Regions from separate parts of the Rhizobium sp. 1399 genome, predicted to be linked through region 1. Evidence: predicted binding sites of a transcription regulator. Region 1 holds the regulator's gene; each other region holds the start of a gene.
The links. The regulator LexA, encoded in region 1, represses DNA repair genes until DNA is damaged. The targets are predictions, from matches to a motif close to TGTTCNNNNTGTGTTCNG.

Region 1 (7,234 bases):
CTCGAAGCCGTCGAGCAGCCGGCCTCGGCAACGGCCAATATCGAACGCATCCGAACGGTTCTGAAGCCGGCTTATGAAGACCGCCGCAAATATTGGTCAGAAACGCCGCTCAGCGCCGATCTCAAGCGCAAACTTCTCGATGACGTTCTCGTCAGGGGCGACGCCTTCTGGCAAGTCATGGATGAGGAGGCGGTGCCTGCAATACTCAAGGGCGACAAGGCCGCCGTCGAACCGGCGCTCCTCAAGCTTGCAACGAATTTTCATGTTCACGAAAAGGCCGTGAACGAGCTCGTGGCGATGGCGAACGCCTTCCAGGCTGATGCCGAAAAGCAGGCGGCCGAACAGACGGAACTGCTCTCCGCCGTTACGCTATCTGCCGCTGCGCTTTCCTTCGTGCTCATCGTTGCCGGGCTCTACATGTTCCGCCGGCGCGCGATCGTGCCGCTATCGGCGATGCGCGACTACATGGCGGTCCTCGCGAGCGGCGACTATTCCCGCGAAGTTCCCTATGTCAGACGATCCGACGAAATCGGAGAAATGGCGCGCGCGGTCACGGTCTTTCGCGAATCGGCAGAAGAACGGAACGCCATCCGCGCGCACCAGGACGAGGAACGGCAGGCACAGATGCGCCGCAATGCCGAACTCGACGCATCGAAGAGCGTGGAGAATGCCACACGCCAGCGCGTCATCGAAAGCCTGAGTGCCGGCCTGGAGCGGCTTTCGCGCGGCGACCTGACCGTGCGTCTCAACGAGCAGTTCGCCAACACTTATGAAAAGCTTCGCGAGACCTTCAATACCAGCATCATCATTCTTTCCGATGCCATGAAGGACATTTATGCCGCCACGAATACGGTCGGCGACAGTTCGCGCGAAATCGCACTTAGCACCAATGATCTGGCACAGCGCACCGAGAACCAGGCCGCCTCGCTCGAACAGGCGGCTTCGGCGCTGGATCAGATCACGGTCACGGTGAAGACCTCATCGGAGCGAGCCCAGGAAGCCAATGCGATGATGTCGGCAACGAAGGAGAGTGCGGCACGTTCCGCCGAGATTGTTTGCGAAGCGGTGACCGCCATGGAGAAGATCGAGGAATCAGCGGTCAGGATCGGCGATATTATCAACGCCATCGATGAGATCGCCTTTCAGACCAATCTTTTGGCGCTCAACGCGGGCGTCGAGGCAGCACGCGCCGGAGACGCAGGGAAAGGCTTTGCCGTCGTAGCTCAGGAAGTCCGCGAGCTCGCCGGCCGCTCCGCCAATCTCGCCAAGGAGATCAAGCTTCTCGTCGAGACGTCGTCGCGGCAGGTTTCCGCAGGCGTGGCACTTGTCAACCGCACCGGCGAGGCACTCGGCGATATCGACCGCCAGGTGCTGCAGGTGACGGCACTAATCGAAGCGATCGTGCGCTCGTCTTCGGAACAGTCGGTCGCGCTCGTCGAGGTCAACGCTGCCGTCAACCGTATGGATCAGGTGACACAGCAGAATGCGGCGATGGTCGAGGAGACGAACGCCGCCTGCCAGGAACTCGGCAACGAGGCGTCCCATCTCGGGCGCATGCTCTCCCGCTTCGCATTGGAGGAAAGGCGCCCGCCCCGCGCGGCAGCCTGATGCTGCCTGTCGTTCAGGCGGCCTTGGCGATCGCGTCGAAGGCGAGAAGCTTCTCGAGAAGCCGTGGCATGTCCTTGAGATAGACCATGTTCGGCCCGTCGCAGGGCGCGTTATCCGGATCCTGATGGGTTTCGATAAAGACCCCGGCGACGCCGACGGCCACGGCTGCACGGGCCAGCGTCTCCACGAACTGCCGCTCTCCGCCGGAGGTTCCCCCCTGCCCGCCGGGCTGCTGGACTGAATGCGTGGCGTCGAAAATAACGGGGGCGCCGGTTGCTGCCATGATCGGCAGGGAACGCATGTCGGAGACCAGCGTATTATAACCGAAGGAAGCGCCGCGCTCGCACAGCAAGATGTTCGGATTGCCGCTCTGATTGAGCTTGCCGAGCACGTTCTTCATGTCCCAGGGCGCCAGGAACTGGCCCTTCTTGACGTTGATAACGCGGCCGGTCTTTGCCGCAGCCACCAGGAGATCCGTCTGACGAGACAGGAAGGCCGGTATCTGCAGGATGTCGACAACCTTGCCCACTTCAGCGCACTGTTCTTCAGTGTGGATGTCGGTCAGAACCGGAATGCCGAGTTCCTTCTTTAGATCGGCAAAAACCTCCAGCCCCTTCTCAAGGCCGACACCGCGTTTGCTCGACAGGGAAGAGCGGTTCGCCTTGTCGAACGAGGTCTTATAGACGAGCCCGATGCCGAGCTTGGTGCACAGTTCCTTCAACGTGCCGGCAACCATGAACGCATGGTCGCGACTTTCCATTTCGCAAGCGCCGGCAATCAGCGACAGACGTGCAGCATTGGAGAAGGTGACCTTGCCGGCGCCTTCGCCGACCGTCACAACGGAGTTCGTAGTAGAGCTCATGATGTTTCCTCGAAAGCGAAGAGCACGCCCTGACCGGGCGCGGGCTTCACCAGAATACGGTTGCCCTTGCGTGTATAGGTCACCCCGTTAGCAGCCAAATGCGCTTCTGTCACGGCCAGATCGCCAACCGCAAAGAGGATTGCCCGGCCGCGCAGGCCGCGATCGATATCCGGCGTCGCCAGATCGAAATAGGCCTCCAGCCCCTGCGGGGTCATCAGGCTGATCTTTGCGTTTCCGGTAAGCACCTCCAGCCCGAAACTCGTATCGCCAGCAGAAGCGGCTTTTGCCGCCGAGCGAACGAAGTCGCCGAAGGCTGTCGGCTCGGGGGCTGCGAGCGCGATCTCGGCAATGCCTGTCACGCCATTGGCGTGGGTCTCCAGCACGTTGCGGTCGGCAGGAAGCGGGTTGATGCGCTCGACAGCGAAGAGAAAGAAATCCGGTGCCCGGAGGTCGGCAGCGAAGGCGAGCCGGAAGCCGGCAATGCTCTCCGTGCCATCCGGCATTTTCACAGGGCGTTCGAACTGCAGCACAGAACCGGCACTGATGCTGCCCTTCACGAATCGAGCATGTTCGTGCTTTGCATCCGCGGTGGCGAAGGCGATGGCGGACAGTCCCTCGCTGCCGCAGCGGAAGCGGAAAGCCTGATCGCGAGCCGTGAAGACATTGCCCTCACGTGCCGTCACCTCGCTCTCCTCGACGCTCGCGACACCGAGCGGCTCGATATAGGTTTTGTCGGCAAAGAAAACACAGGCATTCTCCGTGCCGAAGGGATGGCGGGCATCAGGCGCGACGGTAAAGCCCAGCTTGCCCAGCCTTTCGCGGGCTAGGTCGATATCGGTAACCGGCAAAACGAGATGATCGATCGGAAGCGTGTCTTGGCTCATCGGTTCTTCTCCCAGCAGTGACAAGGAGATGTGCTTCAGCAGGTCTCGTGAAACAAGGCCAGACAGGCCTAAGGGCGATAAAAATCAAATTCTCGACAGATTGAACAGAAGTTTTACGAAAATTTAGCTACTTGCGGAACACATATGGAACATATAGTGTCCGTTCTGGATTTGTTTCAAGACTGGGGAGACGCCATGCTCACGCGCAAACAACAGGAACTCCTTCTTTTCATTCATGAAAGGATGAAGGAGTCAGGCGTTCCACCGTCTTTCGACGAGATGAAGGACGCACTGGATCTGGCCTCGAAATCCGGTATTCACCGGCTGATCACGGCGCTCGAAGAACGCGGCTTCATTCGCCGGCTTCCGAACCGGGCGCGCGCGCTCGAAGTCATCAAACTGCCGGAAGCCTACAGCCCAAGCCTGCAGCCTCGGCGCGGCTTTTCACCGAGCGTCATCGAGGGCAGCCTCGGCAAGCCCCAGCCCGTGGCGCCTCCTGCCTCGGCGAAGCCAGCACCCGCTGCCGATAACGGCAATGCGGTCTCCGTTCCTGTCATGGGCCGCATCGCCGCCGGTGTTCCGATCTCGGCAATCCAGAACAATACGCATGACATCACCGTTCCCGCCGATATGCTTGGCTCCGGTGAACATTATGCGCTGGAAGTTCGCGGCGACTCGATGATCGAAGCCGGCATCTTCGATGGCGACACGGTCATCATCCGCAATGGCAGCACAGCCAATCCGGGTGATATCGTCGTCGCGCTCGTCGATGACGAGGAAGCAACGCTCAAGCGTTTCCGCCGCAAGGGCGCATCGATTGCGCTCGAGGCAGCAAACCCTGCTTACGAGACCCGCATCTTTCCGCCGGATCGCGTCAAGGTCCAGGGCAAGCTCGTCGGCCTCATTCGCCGCTATCACTGACCGGTGACAGATTGGCGTCTGCGAATGTGTTACTGCGCCAATCATAGGCGCGGTGGCGCATCCAGGGTCGCCCCAATGTGTCGAATGCGGTTGCGACCTCAACTCCCTTATCGGTGAATCGAAGTTCGACAGAACCTGTCTTGCGCAGCGTCTCGCCGGTAAAGAGCAGCGCGCCGGAACGACAGCGGTCGAAGCGCAATCGGACGGGGGTCACGACAATGTCGGCCGTATCGCAGGCTGGTCCGAGATAGGCAGCATTTTCGATGACGGTCAGTTTCTTCCCATTGACGAGCAAAGTGGTGCACCAGGCGCCCTTCAGGCAGGAGAAGCGTGACGGCGGGCTAATGGCGACTGCCTGTCTCATTGCCTCTCTGGCTTCATTCTGTTGGTCGGGTGACAGTTGCAGTCTTTGACCATCAGGCGCAGTGGGCGCCTTGGCAGCTTGAAGCATAACCGGCTTCTGATGCTCTTCGACGGCAAGGGCCCTCTGCCATTGTTCGAAGATGAAGGCGGGCGGCTTTTCACGGTTCGAAGCCATCGCCTCTCCATCGACTATAGCGACCAGGCCGCCATCTTCGGAGATAGCGATATCGGGCATCGCCTCCGATGGAAGAAGAACAACAGCGAGCGTCGAGACCGCGACAATTGCCGTTCCCATGTGCCGCAGCCGGGTTCTGAGCAGGGTCAGCAGCAGAAATCCGAAAACGGCGGTCGGGAAATACCAGCCGGGCAAGCGGCCTACATCTATGTTGCCGCCCCACCCCGCTACTGCCTTTGCGATGGTGATCACCAGATCAAGCCCGAAGCCTGCCACCGGCCATAGCCAGCCGTCCAGACCAAACGGCATCAGCAGCATTGCCAGCATCCCGGCCGGCATGACGATGAAGGTGATGACCGGCATGGCCGCGAGATTTGCCGGCAGGCCATAGGCAGTCAGCCGGTGGAAATGCTCGATCGAAAACAGCGCCGTCGAGAAACCACCGATCAGCGACGTCAGGAAAACGCCACCGAAGAAGCCACCAACCATGAAGAAGGGCTTCATGATCGGCAGCTTGGCAAAGGCATTCTCCCGCATCGGCCGCCCCTTCCAGAGGTCGTAGCCGGCGACCAGTGCAAGTGTTGCGGCAAAGGACATCTGGAAACTCGGCCCCAGCACCTCCGATGGCGAGACCGCGAGGATCACGAGAGCGGATAGCGCCACGTTTCTGAGACTGATCGACGGCCGGTCGAAGAAGACCGCAACCAGCATAATCGCCATCATGATGAAGGCACGTTCGGCGGAAACGGCAAAACCCGAGATCAAATAGTAGGCCGTCACCGCAGCAAGCGCACCGGCCGCCGCGATCTTCTTGGTTGGCCACGCCTGGGCAATGCCGGGAAAAAGGCTGAGAATGACGCGCAGCCCGACAAAGAAGATGCCAGCGGAAAGCGCCATGTTGAGGCCGGAGATCGCGATGATATGCGCAAGGCCGGACTGCCGCAGCGCCTCCGTCGTTTCATCCGAGATCGCCCGTCTCTCGTCCGTGACAAGGGAGGCGGCAAAGGCGCCGGTGTCGCCTGGTAGTGTGGAGCGGATCCGATCGCCGATGCCGCTTCTCAGGCGGTAGAGCGACTCCAGAATGGCCTCACCGACCAAACTCGCTCGCTCCGGCTGTTCCGCAACCCTCTTCGGTGCTCCGTAGAAGAAGCCGTTGGCACCAATGCCGTTAAAATAGGCACTGAAGGCAAAATCATTGAGGTGGGGGAGCGCCGGTCCCGCCGGAGGCGTGAGACGCGCCCTGCCCTCGATGACGTCGCCGAGTTCGAACGGCTGGGTGGCTCCGCGGACCAGCACGGAGATGCGTTCGGGCGGACGCTTGATCTCAGGAGCATCCGTACCGGTGACGTCAAGAATATAACGCCAGCGCCCTTGGCCATCGCCTTCTCGGCGTTCGATCCGGCCGGTCACCGTTGTCGTTACGGCTGAATCGAGGATCAGGGTCTTTGCCCGCCATGTTTCGATCTGCGCGGAGAGCATTCCACCGGCAAAAAGAAGTAGAGCAAGCAGCGTCGCCTGCAGTTTCGTCCGGGCATAACCGCAGAGCGCAACGGCAATAAGGAGAACAAGCAGGCAGAGACCGAGCGACACGGCCGGAAAGTCCGAGGCCGCAAGAAACCAGGTCGCGGCACCTGCACCAAGGAAGACCGGAGAGAAGAGGATGAGGAGACCGTGGCCGGCCTCTTCGGTGGCCATACGCATCGACGACCCGACGTATCGGTTCGCAACAGTCACCAATCGCCATCGAAATGGGATCGCAACCTGGGTCCGAGCCGATTGCGTCACAATGGCGCGCGGGGCAATGCCAGCAAAATCCATCTTTTCATCAATGGATTGCTCTTGTCGTTCTCTTGTCTCTAACCCTGCCATAATCGCCTGGACCCGCCCCCGGATACCGGCAGAATGCAACCTGAAATCAAAACGAGCAAACAATAATCGATTGAAATAAGACGAAAATTCGCGGGAGCAAAAAGTCCAGTCAAATCATGGTGTTCTGATATGCATTTAGCTCATCGCTGCACTGCCTAAAAGATGATGCCGCGATGCACAAAATGGCATCACGGTAACTTGGCATTAGCTTCGCGATCATATAGCTATCGCTTAGGACGCTTAACCCTTATGGCGCTTTTGCGGCGCCACCGCCACCCCGGAGGATCAGCATGACGGATCAAAGCGCTACAATCAAAATCGGTGACAAATCAGTCGATCTCGCCGTGCGAAAAGGCACGGTTGGACCCGACGTCATCGACATCGGTGCCCTCTACAAGAACACGGCTTCCTTCACCTACGATCCCGGGTTTACGTCGACTGCATCCTGTGAATCGAAGATCACCTATATCGACGGCGACGAAGGCGTTCTGCTGCATCGCGGCTACCCGATCGAGCAGCTTGCCGAGCATGGCGACTTCCTGGAAGCCTGCT
Region 2 (7,234 bases), on a different contig from region 1:
AATCATGCGAATACGCCGATCTACCTTGAGCTCGTCAAGCATTTCGCCGCCTTCTCGTACCCGGTGACAAGATATCAGCATACCAGATGGCTCCTTGGCGGTCGAAACCTGGTGGATCGGAAGCACTACCCAGATGCTCTGGTGGAGAAGGCGCCAATCAGCGACCACATCGAAAGCAGTCGAATGCGGCCCAGGGGGTTCCGCGCTGGCTAAAATGCGACCATCGGCAGATAATGCCATGTCATCCGGGAATTGAAAGCGTCTGCCTGCTTTTCAAAGCTGCCTTCCGGCGGAACCAGCAGAATTGACTGCCCATTGACAGATCCCCCCGCAGATCACCGTATGTGCCAAAAAAATGCGATTTGGCCATTGTCGCGAAGCTCAAAAAGCTTGCTCGCGAAGCAGTCGTCCCTCGTTACTGGCGTGAGTTTAAAGTGAAGGGGGAAGAGCCGTGCAAGCTGCACCGGTGAAAACGCAGCCTAGTCATCGCCGTGCTGTTGTTCGGCTGCCGTTTTAAGCGCGGCCATCGGGATCCAGTCTTCCGATCCAGGGAAGCGGACATGCCAGTAGGCCCATCCGTTAAGATTTGGAGCTCTGCCTATTCGATTCCGGGCCAGAGCACTTGCTGCCTGCGACAGAGTGTCGAACTGCCTGCCGTCTACCACAAGCTTTCCGTTCAAGAAGCAGCCAAAGAAATTTTGTTGCCCCCTCATGTAGGCCATTTTCGCGTCTGATCCGTGGGGGATGGTGACACCTTCGCCGGTCCAGGCCAATCCGTTTGCTTGAATTGCCTCACCGATCTGTATTTTTGTCATCGCAGCTGTCATCAATGTCCCTGTTTCTCGCAAGGCGGTGCGGAACTGAACCCGCGCATTCTTGGTGGCTGGTGTTGCGGGCAAGGAAAGTGCCGCACGCTCGGAAGTCCTAATTAGATCAAACCGGGGAATTTCCAAGGCAGTGGCAGAGGCCAGATCCATCGCGTCGATCGGACCCTTCGCCACCCCGTCGGAGCTGAGCGTGGGGCGCGGTGGATCAGGCGCGAGATTATATGGAGCTGCGGAGACACGAGTTCCGACAGTTTGCGAAACCCACGGGCAGCACGAAGGCAATTGCAATCATTGACCGGCTCTTGGGCTGCGGCATGCAAGGCGATTTAGGGTCTCTTGACTGTGCGGCGACCTGCTTAAACCTCTGCTCTAGGTAGGGAGCTGTCGCAATCGTCACCTGTGATCCTCATCAAGCCGCAATGCGAAGAGCAATTCGGAATGCGCAACCAACGCACGCTGGTTGTCACCCGGGATCAATCGCAGCACCAAGCGCATGATGATAGACAGTGATAATAGGCGAAGACGGAGTGACAGCTGGCTCAATAACTTTTTCCTACCGGCCCACCTAAGCCTTGGGCTTGGGAACTTCCCCGTTGCTACCTGTGTCATGGATTGCGAGGCGCAAGGGGCGAAGCCATCGGTCTGCATCCGGAATATTAGGTTGTCAACGCGCCGCCAGTGCACTCCCCGCCATCAAGCAAAAGGGGAAGATCTTGATCGCGACAGCCGCTTAGGCCTGTCTTTCTCGCTGATGTTGAGAAGCTCGCCGTTCGCGGCAGACGAACGCCTCGACGGGCCACGGCAGCTCGAGCGCTGGGGCCCGCCTGTTACTCGATACGAAGGCGAGCCCCACCCGCTCGGTCCCCGACATGCATAAGGCGAGGCAAAATAAGCATGCCGCGGAAAAACTGTCGCGTGAAAAACGCGTGACATGGGCCAACCGCCATTGCGCCGCCGCTGGCTTGTGTTCTGGATCATGTTGATGAAATCGTCTCCAAAAAGAAATCCGCCAAAACGGGTAGTTGAGGATGCAAAAGGCGGACCGCTCGATGCCTGCTGGGGACCGACGGGGTCTGCCTTGTCGTACGAACCCATCTGCCTAACATTGAAAGCTGGAGTTTGTTTCGCGTCCGCTGTGCTGCGACGACACAGGAAGAGACCCGCTTGGGGAAACAAGCGGGTCTCATTAGGCTGGAGATGTCATTAAGCAGTGACGATCGTATCATGGGAGAAGATCGAACGAAAGTCATTATGTGAGCTATTTCTAAAATAGATGATTTGATGTCGAGCGCCCGAAATGCGTCTACCACCAATCATGAAGTTCTTTGAGCTTCACTCGTGCTGCTCGGCCGCTTGGGATGCCTCCCGCGCGGATTTTGCCAGCCTTTCGTCGGCACTATCCGCTGCAGATCCAAGAGAGCAAGATGAAGTTTCAGCGATGAGGCCCCCTGTCGTGCCAGATCTTATCGCGTCGATTGACTCGGTACCTGGCCGCAGTCAGAAGCACCCGGTTGCGCCATCTTCAACGTATTCGCGAGGCGATGCTGTTTTGCGCGCCGCGAGCGCGATTTGAAGCTGGCTCGCCGCCTAAAGCGCCAGCCGCAGCTGCGGTTGCGTGAGAGCTGCTCGCCGTTCCAGTGAAGACAGCGACACGCCGAGCAGACGGATCCCTTTTTTCGGCGGGAAGATTGGCGCGAGAAGCAGGCTGACTACCTCCTCAAGATCGGCAATCCCCGGCAGCGCTGCCGGAACTGTCTTGCTGCGCGTGATCTGGGTGAAGTCGGCATATTTGACCTTGAGTGTCACGGTCTTCGCCCCGATTTCATTGGCTTCGCAGTAGCCCCAGACCTTTTCGATCAGGGACTGAAGCCCCTCGCGCGCAGGTTCGTAGGAATGGATGTCCTGCGAAAACGTGTCTTCCGCGCCGATGGATTTTCGCACCCGGTCAGGCTTTACCTGGCGATTGTCGATGCCACGGGCGATCCCATAGAAATACGGTCCCGATTTCCCGAAATGCCCCGTGAGAAGCTCGATCGATTGCTGCTTGAGGTCGGCGCCGGTCTCGATTCCCAGTCGATGCATTTTTTCAGCGGTTGCCGGCCCGACACCGTGGAATTTTTTGACGGGGAGTTGCTCGACGAAGGCCGGACCGTTCTTCGGCGTGATGACGGCCTGGCCGTTCGGCTTGTTGAGGTCGCTTGCCATCTTGGCGAGGAACTTGTTGTAGGAAATCCCGGCCGAAGCATTGAGGCCGGTGAGCTGCTTGATCTTTGAGCGGATCTCCGACGCGATCTCGGTCGCAATTTCCATGCCTTTGAGATTGTCGGTGACATCGAGGTAGGCTTCGTCGAGTGAGAGCGGCTCGATGAGAGACGTATATTCGGCAAAGATCTCACGGATCTGCTGCGATACGGACCTATAAACCTCGAAGCGAGGCGGCACGAAAATCAGCTCCGGACACTTGCGCCTCGCCGTCACCGACGGCATGGCCGAGTGAACGCCGTAAATTCGGGCCTCGTAACTTGCCGCCGCCACAACGCCGCGAACCGCCGCATAGCCAACGGCAACCGGCTTGCCACGCAGTTCCGGATTATCGCGCTGCTCAACTGAGGCATAGAAGGCATCCATGTCAACATGGATGATTTTTCGGACTGGGGTAGAGCTCATATCGTTCATGGCGCCGTCGGCGATCGCAATGGGATCGGCGGCGCTCATCGAGAGTTCCATGCCGAAACAGAAGGGGAACATAGCAGGCTCCATCCCCATATCAAGCATTTCATTGAACGGCTGCACGCATCATCAAGCGACTGGAAGCGGGCAGTCTGTCTGATGGCGCTATCGGATGCGGCGGCAAAAACTTCTGGACGTGCGAAGATATACCGCCTGGGGCTTTCACGCGTGGAACGAATAACGGTTTCGGGGCTTTCGCTCCTGTCAAACGAAGGAGACTGTTATGGGAAGCACAGCAGACAAGATTAAGGGAACGACGAACGAGGTCGCCGGCAAGGCGCGGCAGGCCGTCGGTAAAGCCGTTGATAATCACGAGGAACAGGCAAAGGGTTCCCTGCAAGAGGCCAAGGGCAAGGCCCAGGTCGCCAAGGGCGACGCCAAGGATGCCGTGAAAAAGGTCGTCGACAGGGCATAGCCACATTCGAGCACACATTCCCGCACCAAGCCCGCGCCGGTCGCGGGCTTTTTTTACGAAAGATGCATTTATGAAATATTCAGCACTCGCCGTTACCGCCGTCCTTGTCGTCCTTCTTGCGGAAAACGCATCTGCCCAGGCAGTTGAGGATCCCGCAGTCAATGCCTGCAAGAACACAGGCCTTCTCGCTCTTCGGGAGCGCTCGCCGGAGATCACTGATCTTGTCATGGATATGGAGAGCCTCGCCATCAGCAAGTCTGATACCAAAGTCGAGGATGTGGCCGTGAAAACCGTCATTCTTGGAGAGGCCTACATTGCCCGGAAGGAAAAGACGGGAAAGCCGGACAGGTTCGTGTGCTTGCTCGGCGATAAGGGTAAGGTTCTGCTGACGTTCTTCACCGCCCAGTAGTGCATCTGCGACCCGGGGCTGAGAAACCGACGGCGGCAAGGGGTCGGTCATGTGATCGGACCGTCTCGGGCAGGCGGGATAGAACCGCGAAATCGATCGATAGAGGCGCGTTCTCGAAACTTGATTGTAAAATCGACCGTTATGTCCCACGCTTCAGGCTGGCGGAATCTTCTCGAATTTCGGCACCGCAGTACGAGGTGATCCCGGGCCTGTCACCTTATGGTCCAGGACAAAAGCCCCGGCCTCTAGCGGCTTGAATTGCCAGGGATTTATGGCGTGACGATGAAGGCGTCGGACGTGCCGGGAAATCTCATAGATGGACGCGCCGCGCAAGCCGCGTTGCTTGACGGTTCCTGCCTCACCGAGCAGGACCATGCTTCGAGAGAACCCACGCGAGCCAGGAGATCGGAACATACAAAGAACACCATTGGCGTTCCGGCCGATTTTCGGCTATGGCTCGGCAGCAACAAGTCGAGGCCCCAATGAGTCGGTTGAAGCTCCTCAAAGACCAGCGTCAGCTTGCGCTGTCAAAACTCGAAAGCCTGGCAGAGGATCATCCGCTTCGACCACGATATTTGGAACGCGTGCGTGAACTGGACGATCAAATCGAGGCGCTCAACTCAATCAACTAGATGGACAACAAGGGATTAACGATGTCGTTGGCCGAGAAATTCATCGTGGTTCCTTTCAAGCGCAATCGAGCTGGCTTGATCCCAGGAGAGATGCGACAGGCTTCGAATGGGACATCTGCGGAAAAGATCGCTTCTGCAATGTCGGCCAGATCCCTCGGTGTTGGAGCCTACTCCGTGATGGTCGACAGCGAAACGGGTGATATGAGCTCGCCAAGACTGCTCGCTGCCTTCGGTGAAGTTGGTGATTTGACCCAAGACTGAGGTACAGCGATCGCATTTCAGCGCTGCTTCATGGGCAGGCTGCCAACTCGTCCTGTGGAGAGGCGCGCCACATGCTGTTCGGCAAGGGCCGGACTTCTCCGAATAGAACGCACGGGCCGCGGTGTTGAAGACGACCGTCTCCTGGCCGAGCAGACCGGAGACCGCCTCTGAACTCTCATTGTTGTTTAAGCCCAAGATCTGCAGCACACCGGCGTTCGGCAGGAATGTGGGCGCTGGCACAGGCGGCCAGCAGTCTGTGAATGTCCTGGGCGATCGGCCAGAGCGAGGGCCGGAAATCCGCGGCCTCGTCAAAGACAGAGTTGTCAGGCCGTTTTCGCTCGTTTGGCTAGCAGGGAGGCGGTCGCTGTTGCGCGATCCTGCAATTCCTTTGCAAGACGGGCTTGGCGAAGGCGCACAGTCTTTTCCTGGCGAGATCGAACGAGGGAGTCGAGCTCTTCGACGGCGCTGTTGCGTGCGAAAAACTGTGATTGTGAGCGGTTGAAGGCTGTCTCAGCCTGTTGGCGAGACTTGCTATATGTTTGTGACATGATCATTTCCGGATGAAGGCCGCCGGGTTGGCGGCAATAAAAAAGGCCAGGCAATACGCCTGACCCTGATTGGTATCAGCTCTTAACAGTGCCAGTACATCCGTGGTCAACGAAAAGCAGATACCGGATGAGTTAGGCAGCCTGCAGATTGCAAGCGGACATCTTGCCCGACTTATTGTCGCGCTCCAGCTCGTAGCCGATCTTCTGACCTTCTACGATTTCGCGCATGCCGGCGCGCTCGACGGCCGAGATATGGACGAACGCATCGGCGCCGCCATTGTCAGGCTGAATGAAGCCGAAACCCTTGGTGGAATTAAACCATTTAACTGTGCCAGTGGTCATGATGAACCCTTTCATAGCAATTGAGGAACCACAGCACCGGAGCGCTGCAGATGGTGATAGCGATTTTTGAAAGGAAGGTTCGTTCAGGGCGCGGTGCCAATCGCGCAGTAACCAAAGCTCAGCAAGCAAATATCGATAGTCGCTATATGGGCAACGTGCAGCACAATGTCAACTTTTAGTTTTCATATTAATGAGAAATCTTCATATGGTTGCAATTCGGGCCTTTACATCCGGCCGCAATTTCGTTGCCCCGCGCCATTCTCGAACACTGCAGAGGGGATGGCCGGGATGCTTTCTAATAAGCGGAGGCTGCCGCGGACTAGGGCGCTGCTCCGCCGTTGAACCTATCTTGTGCAATTCTCTTGTATAGCTGGTAGGAAAAGCGGCCGTTTAGGGAACAAGGCAGACATGTCCATTCAGCGTACGAGCTTTTACGTCCTTCTGGCGGCTGTGACGATCGCGTTCATCTGGCTGCTTATCCCCTATTACTCCGCTGTCTTCTGGGCCGTCATCCTCGCGATCATCTTCTTTCCCGTTCACAAGCGACTGGAGCGTTTGTTAGGGGGCCGTCGTAGCATTGCCGCCCTGCTGACGGTGTTGATGTGCATATGCCTCGTTATCGTGCCGGCAATGATCATTCTCGGTTCTCTTATCCAGGAAGGAACAAGCCTGTATCAACGGATCAGCAGCAACGAAATCGATCTCAATGGATATCTGGTCCGGATCCAGAATGCCTTGCCAGCCTTCATCGACAACTGGCTGACGTCACTGAAACTCGGTGGATTTTCGGAACTGCGCGCGAATATCTCCTCCGGCGTCGTGCAGGCAAGCCGGTCGGTCGGCGGCGGTCTGCTCAGTTTTGGTCAAAATACGCTGCAGTTCTTTATCAGCTTCGGCATCATGCTGTATCTGCTCTTCTTCCTGTTCAGGGATAGCGGGGACCTCAGAGGCAAGATCCGACATGCAATTCCGTTGAGCGATGACTATACGCGGCAGTTTCTCGACAAGTTTTCCGCTGTCGTTCGCGCCACCGTCAAGGGAAACATCATCATCGCGATCGTCCAGGGAAC
Region 3 (7,234 bases), on a different contig from region 1:
GGCTCGGCGCGGTGCCGGAGCGGCCGCGCGTGGTGCCGGCGCAGCCGGTGCGCGCATCTGCTGTGCGGTGGAGCGCAGTGTTGCCGCGGCATTTCCCTGCCCGGAGACGCGGAAGCGGGTGACCAACCTCTTCAACGTCTGGGCCTCGTCGTTCAGCGTCACGCTGGCAGCAGTGGTTTCTTCCACCATCGCGGCGTTCTGCTGCGTGACCTGGTCCATCTGGTTCACGGCCTGGTTGATCTCCTTCAGGCCGATGGCCTGTTCGCTGGCCGAGGCCGAGATCTGACGGATAAGGCCGTTGATGCCCATCACCTGCTCGGCAATCTTGTGCAGCGTGTCGCCGGCGCGGCCGACGAGATCGACGCCTTCCTTGACTTGGGCGGCCGAGGTGTTGATGAGTGTCTTGATCTCCTTGGCGGCATTCGCCGAACGCTGAGCGAGCTCCCGGACTTCCTGTGCGACGACTGCAAAGCCCTTGCCTGCTTCACCGGCGCGGGCCGCTTCGACACCGGCGTTCAGAGCCAGAAGATTCGTCTGGAAGGCGATCTCGTCGATAACACCGATGATGCGCGAAACTTCCGTCGAGGACTGTTCGATACCGTGCATGGAGGCAATCGCCTTCTGCACCACTTCTCCTGATTTCTCGGCGTCTTCGCAGGCGAGATTGACGTTGTCAGCTGCGGTGCGGGCGTTCTCGGCGCTGGAATTGACCTGGGCGGTCAGCTCGTTGAGCGCCGCTGCCGTCTCTTCCAGACTTGCCGCCTGCTGCTCGGTGCGTTTGGCAAGGTCGGAGGCGCTGTTACTGATCTCGCCCGTACCGGAGCCGATATTGACGACACTGAGGCTCATCGTGTTGATGGTTTCCTCGAGGCTTGCGAGAGCAGCATTGAAGTCCTGCTTCAGCTTGCCGTATTCGCCGGGGAATTCCTCTGTAATGCGGTGGCCGAGATTGCCCTGCGACAGTTCGGAAAGGCCTGCACCGACGATCGAAACGATGTGACGCTGCAGATTGACCGATTGTTGGCGTTCCAATTCCGAGCGACCGCGTTCGGTTTCGGCGGCAAGGCGCTGGTTGTCAGCCTCGGTTTCGAGACGCCGCGTATCGGCAAGCGCGAAGCGGAAGCCTTCGAGAGCCTTGGCGACAGAGCCAATTTCGTCGGCGCGGTTCTGACCGGCGACCGTTTCGTCATATTTTCCGTCGCTCAGTGCCTTGACGCTGGAAACGAGGCCAGCGAGCGGACGCTGAACAAGCGAGCGGACGGCGAAGTAGAGGGCAAGCAGCACGGCGCCGAGCACGATGATGCCATTGATGACCATCATGAAGGTCTGGTCCTGGACCGGAGCATTCATCGCCGTGTGCGGGACGTCAACCAGCACAACCCAGTTGGCGTTCAGACCGGGAACTGCGAAGGGATAGACGACGCGGTCGAAGGGATCGAGGCCGTCGAAGCTGAGGTTCTTGACGAGGCTGACCTTCATGGACGAAAGCGCAGCCTTTACGTCAGCCGAGCCAGGATTGTCGCCATAGGGCTTCGACATCAGGTCGGGGGTCGGAGCGACGATCCAGTTGCCGTTCTGGGCGATCAGCGTCACACGGCCGGAGCCGAAGGGGCGCAGCGCCTGCACCTTGTCGGTAAGCGATTTCAGCGAAATATCGACGCCTTCCACACCGATCATCTTGCCACCGGACATGACCGGATAGGCAATCGAAGTCAGCAGCGTCGGGACGTCGGTGCCTTCTGCGAGGTAGGGCGCCGTGATCGCGCCCTTGCCGCTGTCGGCAGCAAGCTTCCACCATTCGGCGGTGTAATCGTTGTCGAAGGTCGAGAACTGGATGTCGCCAGTCCTGTTCTTCGACCAGTAAGGCGTAAAGGCGCCGACCTTGTTGGTGCCTTCGTCATTGTTGTTGGCGATTTCCGTGGTCTTGCCGTCGAAGGCGCCAAGCTGCTCGCAGAACCAGCTGCCGAAGGCGAAAGCGTTCTGTTCGAGATTGGCCTTCAGAATGCTGATGATACCCTTGCGATCGAGGATCTTGCCTTCATGTCCGCGTCCAACGACGCCCGACATGGTGCGAGCAGCGCTCGCAAGCTCGCCGACATTGGCTGCAATCTCGTTGGCGATCGACTTGGCTTCCGAGTTGGCCTGATCCAGCGTCAGGGTCTGGACGCGGTTACGGGTCTGGTCGATGAGGAAGAGGTTCGAAACGACAAGCACCAGTGCAATGGCGGCACCGGTAATGACGATGAGCTTCGCCGCAAGCGATTTCATTCTGAAAATGAACATAGATTCCTTGGGGCAAGGACGCACCGAAGGGCCATTCTCCGGCACAGCGGGTAAGGCACGCTCTATCATGGAGCAGCCATGGGGTTGACCGCCTCGAAGATGAACGAGGTGGCGATCGCCCGAAGGATCGCCAGAAACCTCTTAAATTTGAATGAAATTCGCTATGTTTCGGCAGCAAATCCGGAAAGCCACCCCAAAACTAGGGGTGGCTTTCTATCGATTGTTCGCGGCTGGACTGGACTATATTCTGTCTGCGACTTCGGCTGCGAGCGGAATGGAGGGTTGTGCCCCCGGCTTCAGGCAGGCAAGTGAGCCGGCGACCGCTGCACGGCGCAGCGCCGAGTTGAAATCCAGCCCCTCATCGAGGCTTGCTGCGAAGTAACCGCAGAACGTATCGCCGGCGCCGACAGTATCGACGGGTTCGATGACGAGGCCCTGCGCCCGGGAAATCTGGCCATCCCGGATCGCGATGACGCCATCGCCGCCGAGCGTGACGATCAGCGTCTGGCCGGTCTCGGCATGCAGGCGCTCCAACGCCGCCTCGCGGTCACCGGCACTCATGTTTTCCTGTCCCGCCAGCCGCTCGAACTCGGTTTCATTGGCAATGACGATATCGGCCAGCCGGCCGAGTCGCGGCGCATCCGGAATGAGCGGGGCAAGATTGAGAATGCTGGTGATGCCCTTGGCGCGAGAGGCAGCAAGCGCGTGCTCGACCGCCTCGACAGGAATTTCGAGCTGCAGCATGAGTATATCGCCCTCGTTCATGGCGTTGACGGCAGCCTCGGCGTTGTCGCCGCTCACCTTGCCGTTCGCGCCGGGAATGACCGCGATCATGTTCTCGCCGTCGCCGCCGACAAGAATGAGAGCTGTGCCCGTCGGCCCCTCGACATGGCTGACGCGGGAAAGGTCGGTGCCTGCGCCGTCGAGCAGTTCAAGGGCGCCCTCGGCAAAGGCATCCTTGCCGACAGCGCCCGCCATATGGACATAGCGGCCTGCTCGCCGGGCGGCGAGCGCCTGATTGGCGCCTTTGCCACCGGCAGCCGTTGCAAAGCTGTTGCCGGCAACTGTTTCGCCGGGCTTCGGCAGGCGCTTGGTCGTGGCGATAAGGTCCATATTGATGGAGCCGAAAACTGTGATCATGGCATGTCCGTCCCTTGCTTCGGGCCGCGACACTGCCGAAGCGATCACTCCTCGTCAACCACCCTGAGCTTGAGCAACCCGGTTCGGCTTTCGACGGATTTCGCCGACGGCTCGTTCTCGCGGGTTGGCTTGCCGTCGCCGCCTGCTTCGAATTCCAGCGCCTCGATCTTCGCGCCGCGCTTGGTGAGCTTGTCCGCTGAGGTAATGATCTGGTCCACGTCGCGCTGCGTCTGGGAAAAATGTCCCTGCAGCTTGCGTACGCGCTCGTCGAGCCGGCCGAGATCGTCCATGAGGAGGGCGACTTCTCCCTGGATGACATGCGCCTGCGCCCGCATGCGCTGGTCTTTGAGCACGGCCTGAATGACCTGGATTGACAGCATCAAGAGCGAAGGCGAGACGATAACGATGCGTGCGCGGTGCGCCTTCTGCACGATCCCTTCGAAATTTTCGTGAATTTCAGCGAAGATCGATTCCGAGGGAACGAAGAGGAAAGCCGTCTCCTGCGTCTCGCCTTGGATCAGATATTTCTCGGAAATATCCTTGATGTGAACTTCCATGTCACGGCGAAACTGCTGACCAGCAAGCTTACCGGCGTCCGCGCCGCTTGCATCGCGGATCGCGTTCCACGCCTCGAGCGGAAATTTGGCATCGATGACGAGCGGTGGTGCGCCATTCGGCATCCTGATCGTGCAGTCGGGTCGCGAGCCGTTGGAAAGCGTCTGCTGGAAGGCATAGGCGCCCATCGGTAGACCATCTGCGACGATCGTTTCCATGCGCGATTGGCCGAAAGCCCCACGCGTCTGCTTGTTGGAGAGAATGGCCTGCAGTCCGACGACATCCTTGGCGAGCGTCTGGATATTGTTCTGGGCGACATCAATCACCGCAAGGCGCTCCTGCAGCTTCTGCAGGTTGTCATGCGTTGATTTCGTCTGCTCGGTCAGCGTCGAACTCATGCGCTGTGACATGCCGTCGAGCCGCTGGTTGATCGCCTGATTGAGTTCGGCCTGCCGTGCACCGAAGACTTCCGTCATGGTCGAGATGCGTCCCTGCATCTCCGCCTGTATTTTCAGAAGTTCTGCCATGCGCGCCTCGCTTTCCGCGGCGCGAAGATTGGCCTCTTCAGCTTCCTCGCGACGGATGCCCGCATTGCGCAAGGCAAACACGATTGTCACGAGAATGAGAACGGCGAGTGCGCCGCCGGCAAGTGCAAGCACGCCGGGGCTCAGTATCGGCAGGGAAATGGTGAGTGAGTCGGATGTCACGGTCATGCCGCACCATAACAAAATAAGCGGCAATATCCAGATCAAAACGTGAACAATCCACGCCGTATTACTAATGCTAACGACGCTAATTTACTGTAACGGAAGAAAAATCGGTCGCGCACTTAACGATTGCTAAACCATATTCACCAAATCTGGCGCTGCAATTTCCCTCCGCATTCGCCAGATAGAGATCCCCCATGACTTCCCACCAGACCGACAATGCCCTCAGGCAGCGCCTTGACTTCATTGAGCTTGACGATGAGGCGCGCAAGAACCTGCGGGAGCTACGGCCGGCGATCTCGGAGCTTCTCGGCGGCGCACTCGACAAGTTCTACAGCAAGCTCGCAAAGACCCCGGCGGTCGCAGGCTTCTTCTCCAACAAGGCCCATATGGGCCACGCCAAGAAGCGCCAGCAGGAACATTGGGGCAATCTTTCGGGCGGCAATTTCGACGAAAGCTATGTGAATGGTGTTACTGCCGTCGGCCGCACCCATGCCCGCATCGGCCTGGAGCCGCGCTGGTATATCGGCGGCTATGCGCTTGTCATGTCGGAGCTCGTCCGTGGCCTCATGGAAAAGCAGTGGCCATCGCTCTTTGCCCGTCAGCAGGGAAAGGCGCTTGCCGAAAAGCTGACCGCCGTCATCAAGGCGGCGATGCTCGACATGGATTATTCCATCTCCGTCTATCTGGAAGCGCTCGAGGAAAAGCGCCACGCGTTGGAAGAAGAACGCGCCCGCTCAGAAGCCGATCAAGCGCTGGCACTGGAACATCTGCGCCGCGGCCTTGAAGCACTGTCGCGTGGCGATCTCGAAGCGACCCTTCCTGCCGATCTGCCCGGGAATTTTCGCCAAATGGCTGAAGACTATAACAGGGCCGTCAACGCTCTTCGCGAATCTTTCACGTCTGTCCGCACCACGTCCGGCCACATTCTCGAAGGTGCCGATGTGATGTCCAAGGCGACGGACGATCTCGCCTTGCGCACCGCGCAGCAGGCAGCTGGCGTCGAAGAGAGCTCGGCTGCGCTGCAACAGCTCTCCGTCAGCGTCAGCCAGACCGCCGCCAACGCCGAAAAGGCGTCCGGCGCCGTGCGCGAAACGCAGGAGAAAGCCAAGAATTCCGGCGAACTCGTCACCAGCGCCGTTTCGGCCATGGCGGGTATCGAGAAGTCCTCCACCGAAATCGCCAAGATCATCGGCGTCATCGACGAGATCGCCTTCCAGACCAACCTGCTGGCACTGAATGCCGGCGTCGAAGCTGCGCGTGCTGGTGATGCCGGCAAGGGCTTTGCGGTCGTCGCACAGGAAGTCCGTCAGCTTGCCCAGCGCACGGCCGATGCCGCCAAAGCGATCAAGAATCTGATCTCCGAAAGCTCGACGCAGGTAAACGAGGGCGTCAACATCGTCAGCAGCACCGGTGAGGCGCTGAGCGACATGATCAGCCGTATCGACATCATCAACAGCTTCGTCGCCGATATTGCGGCTGCCGCCCGCGATCAGGCGACCGGCGTCAACGAGGTGAGCGTGGCGATCCGCAACATGGACACGATCACCCAGCAGAATTCCGGCATGGTCGAGCGTACGTCTGCCGAAACCCGCAGGCTGAAGGATGGGGTCGAGAACCTCATCGAACTGCTGCAGCGTTTCCGCGCTCGTGCTGAAGGTCGGCAGGTTGCCGGTACCGCCCGCCGCGCAGCCTGAATAATCCAGGCAAAATCCGGGCAGGCGCTGCAAAAAACCGCAATCCCTGCCCGGCGGATAATTCCCTAGTTTGAAAAGATGGGTTATGGGAACGCCATGACCATCAAGCCACTCATCATTCTTCCCGATCCCGTTCTCCGTCAGGTTTCCAAGCCGATCGAGCGGGTCGACGCCGATCTCCAGCGCCTTACGGACGATATGCTGGAAACAATGTATGACGCACCGGGCATCGGCCTTGCCGCAATCCAGGTCGGCGTTCCACGCCGCATGCTCGTCATCGATCTTTCGAAGGAAGGCGAGGAAAAACAGCCGCTCGTCTTCATCAATCCGGAGATCGTCAGCTCCTCGGATGACCGTTCCGTCTATGAGGAAGGCTGCCTTTCCATTCCCGACTATTATGCGGAAGTGGAGCGGCCGGCGCAGGTCACCGTCAAATATCTCGACCGTGAAGGCAAGGAACAGAGTGTGGTGGCCGACGGTCTGCTCGCTACCTGTCTCCAGCATGAGATCGATCATCTGAACGGCGTGCTCTTCATCGATCACATCTCGCGGCTGAAGCGCGAAATGGTCATCAAGAAGTTCACCAAGGCTTCCAAGTCCAAGGCGCTCTGAGTTGCAGCATTGAAAATGTTGCGGCCGCGCCTTATGATATCGATGATATCATAGGAGCTGTTAATGGGTGATCTTCTGATCCGAAACTTGGATGATGCCCTGAAGCACGAGCTTCAAGATCGCGCGCGGGAGAACGGACGCAGCCTTTCGGAGGAAGCGATCATTCATCTGCGTCGCTCACTCAGCACCTTGCGCGAAGATCGGCAGCCGGCAGGAGAATGGCTGCGTGGTCTTCTCGGG

Region 2: the regulator LexA is predicted to act here: its motif matches at 3,557-3,574, upstream of dinB (DNA polymerase IV).
Region 3: the regulator LexA is predicted to act here: its motif matches at 4,723-4,740, upstream of J2X71_RS04180 (DNA recombination protein RmuC).

The regions. Positions count from the first base shown of each region.
Region 1 is NZ_JAVDSU010000018.1:38,399-45,632, reverse strand. It holds gene J2X71_RS34290 (methyl-accepting chemotaxis protein) at 1-1,608, shown strand, start outside; gene kdsA (3-deoxy-8-phosphooctulonate synthase) at 1,622-2,470, opposite strand; gene J2X71_RS34280 (VOC family protein) at 2,467-3,354, opposite strand; gene lexA (transcriptional repressor LexA) at 3,550-4,275, shown strand; gene J2X71_RS34270 (ComEC/Rec2 family competence protein) at 4,256-6,682, opposite strand; gene gltA (citrate synthase) at 6,973-7,234, shown strand, end outside.
Region 2 is NZ_JAVDSU010000025.1:20,008-27,241, reverse strand. It holds gene J2X71_RS37430 (hypothetical protein) at 480-977, opposite strand; gene dinB (DNA polymerase IV) at 2,415-3,503, opposite strand; gene J2X71_RS37420 (CsbD family protein) at 3,781-3,972, shown strand; gene J2X71_RS37415 (hypothetical protein) at 4,043-4,381, shown strand; gene J2X71_RS37410 (hypothetical protein) at 5,035-5,274, shown strand; partial or broken gene J2X71_RS37405 (TraM recognition domain-containing protein) at 5,362-5,575, opposite strand; gene J2X71_RS37400 (hypothetical protein) at 5,598-5,822, opposite strand; gene J2X71_RS37395 (cold-shock protein) at 5,955-6,164, opposite strand; gene J2X71_RS37390 (AI-2E family transporter) at 6,573-7,234, shown strand, end outside.
Region 3 is NZ_JAVDSU010000001.1:801,197-808,430, reverse strand. It holds gene J2X71_RS04190 (methyl-accepting chemotaxis protein) at 1-2,283, opposite strand, end outside; gene J2X71_RS04185 (ribokinase) at 2,524-3,423, opposite strand; gene J2X71_RS04180 (DNA recombination protein RmuC) at 3,468-4,691, opposite strand; gene J2X71_RS04175 (globin-coupled sensor protein) at 4,883-6,382, shown strand; gene def (peptide deformylase) at 6,479-6,994, shown strand; gene J2X71_RS04165 (FitA-like ribbon-helix-helix domain-containing protein) at 7,058-7,234, shown strand, end outside.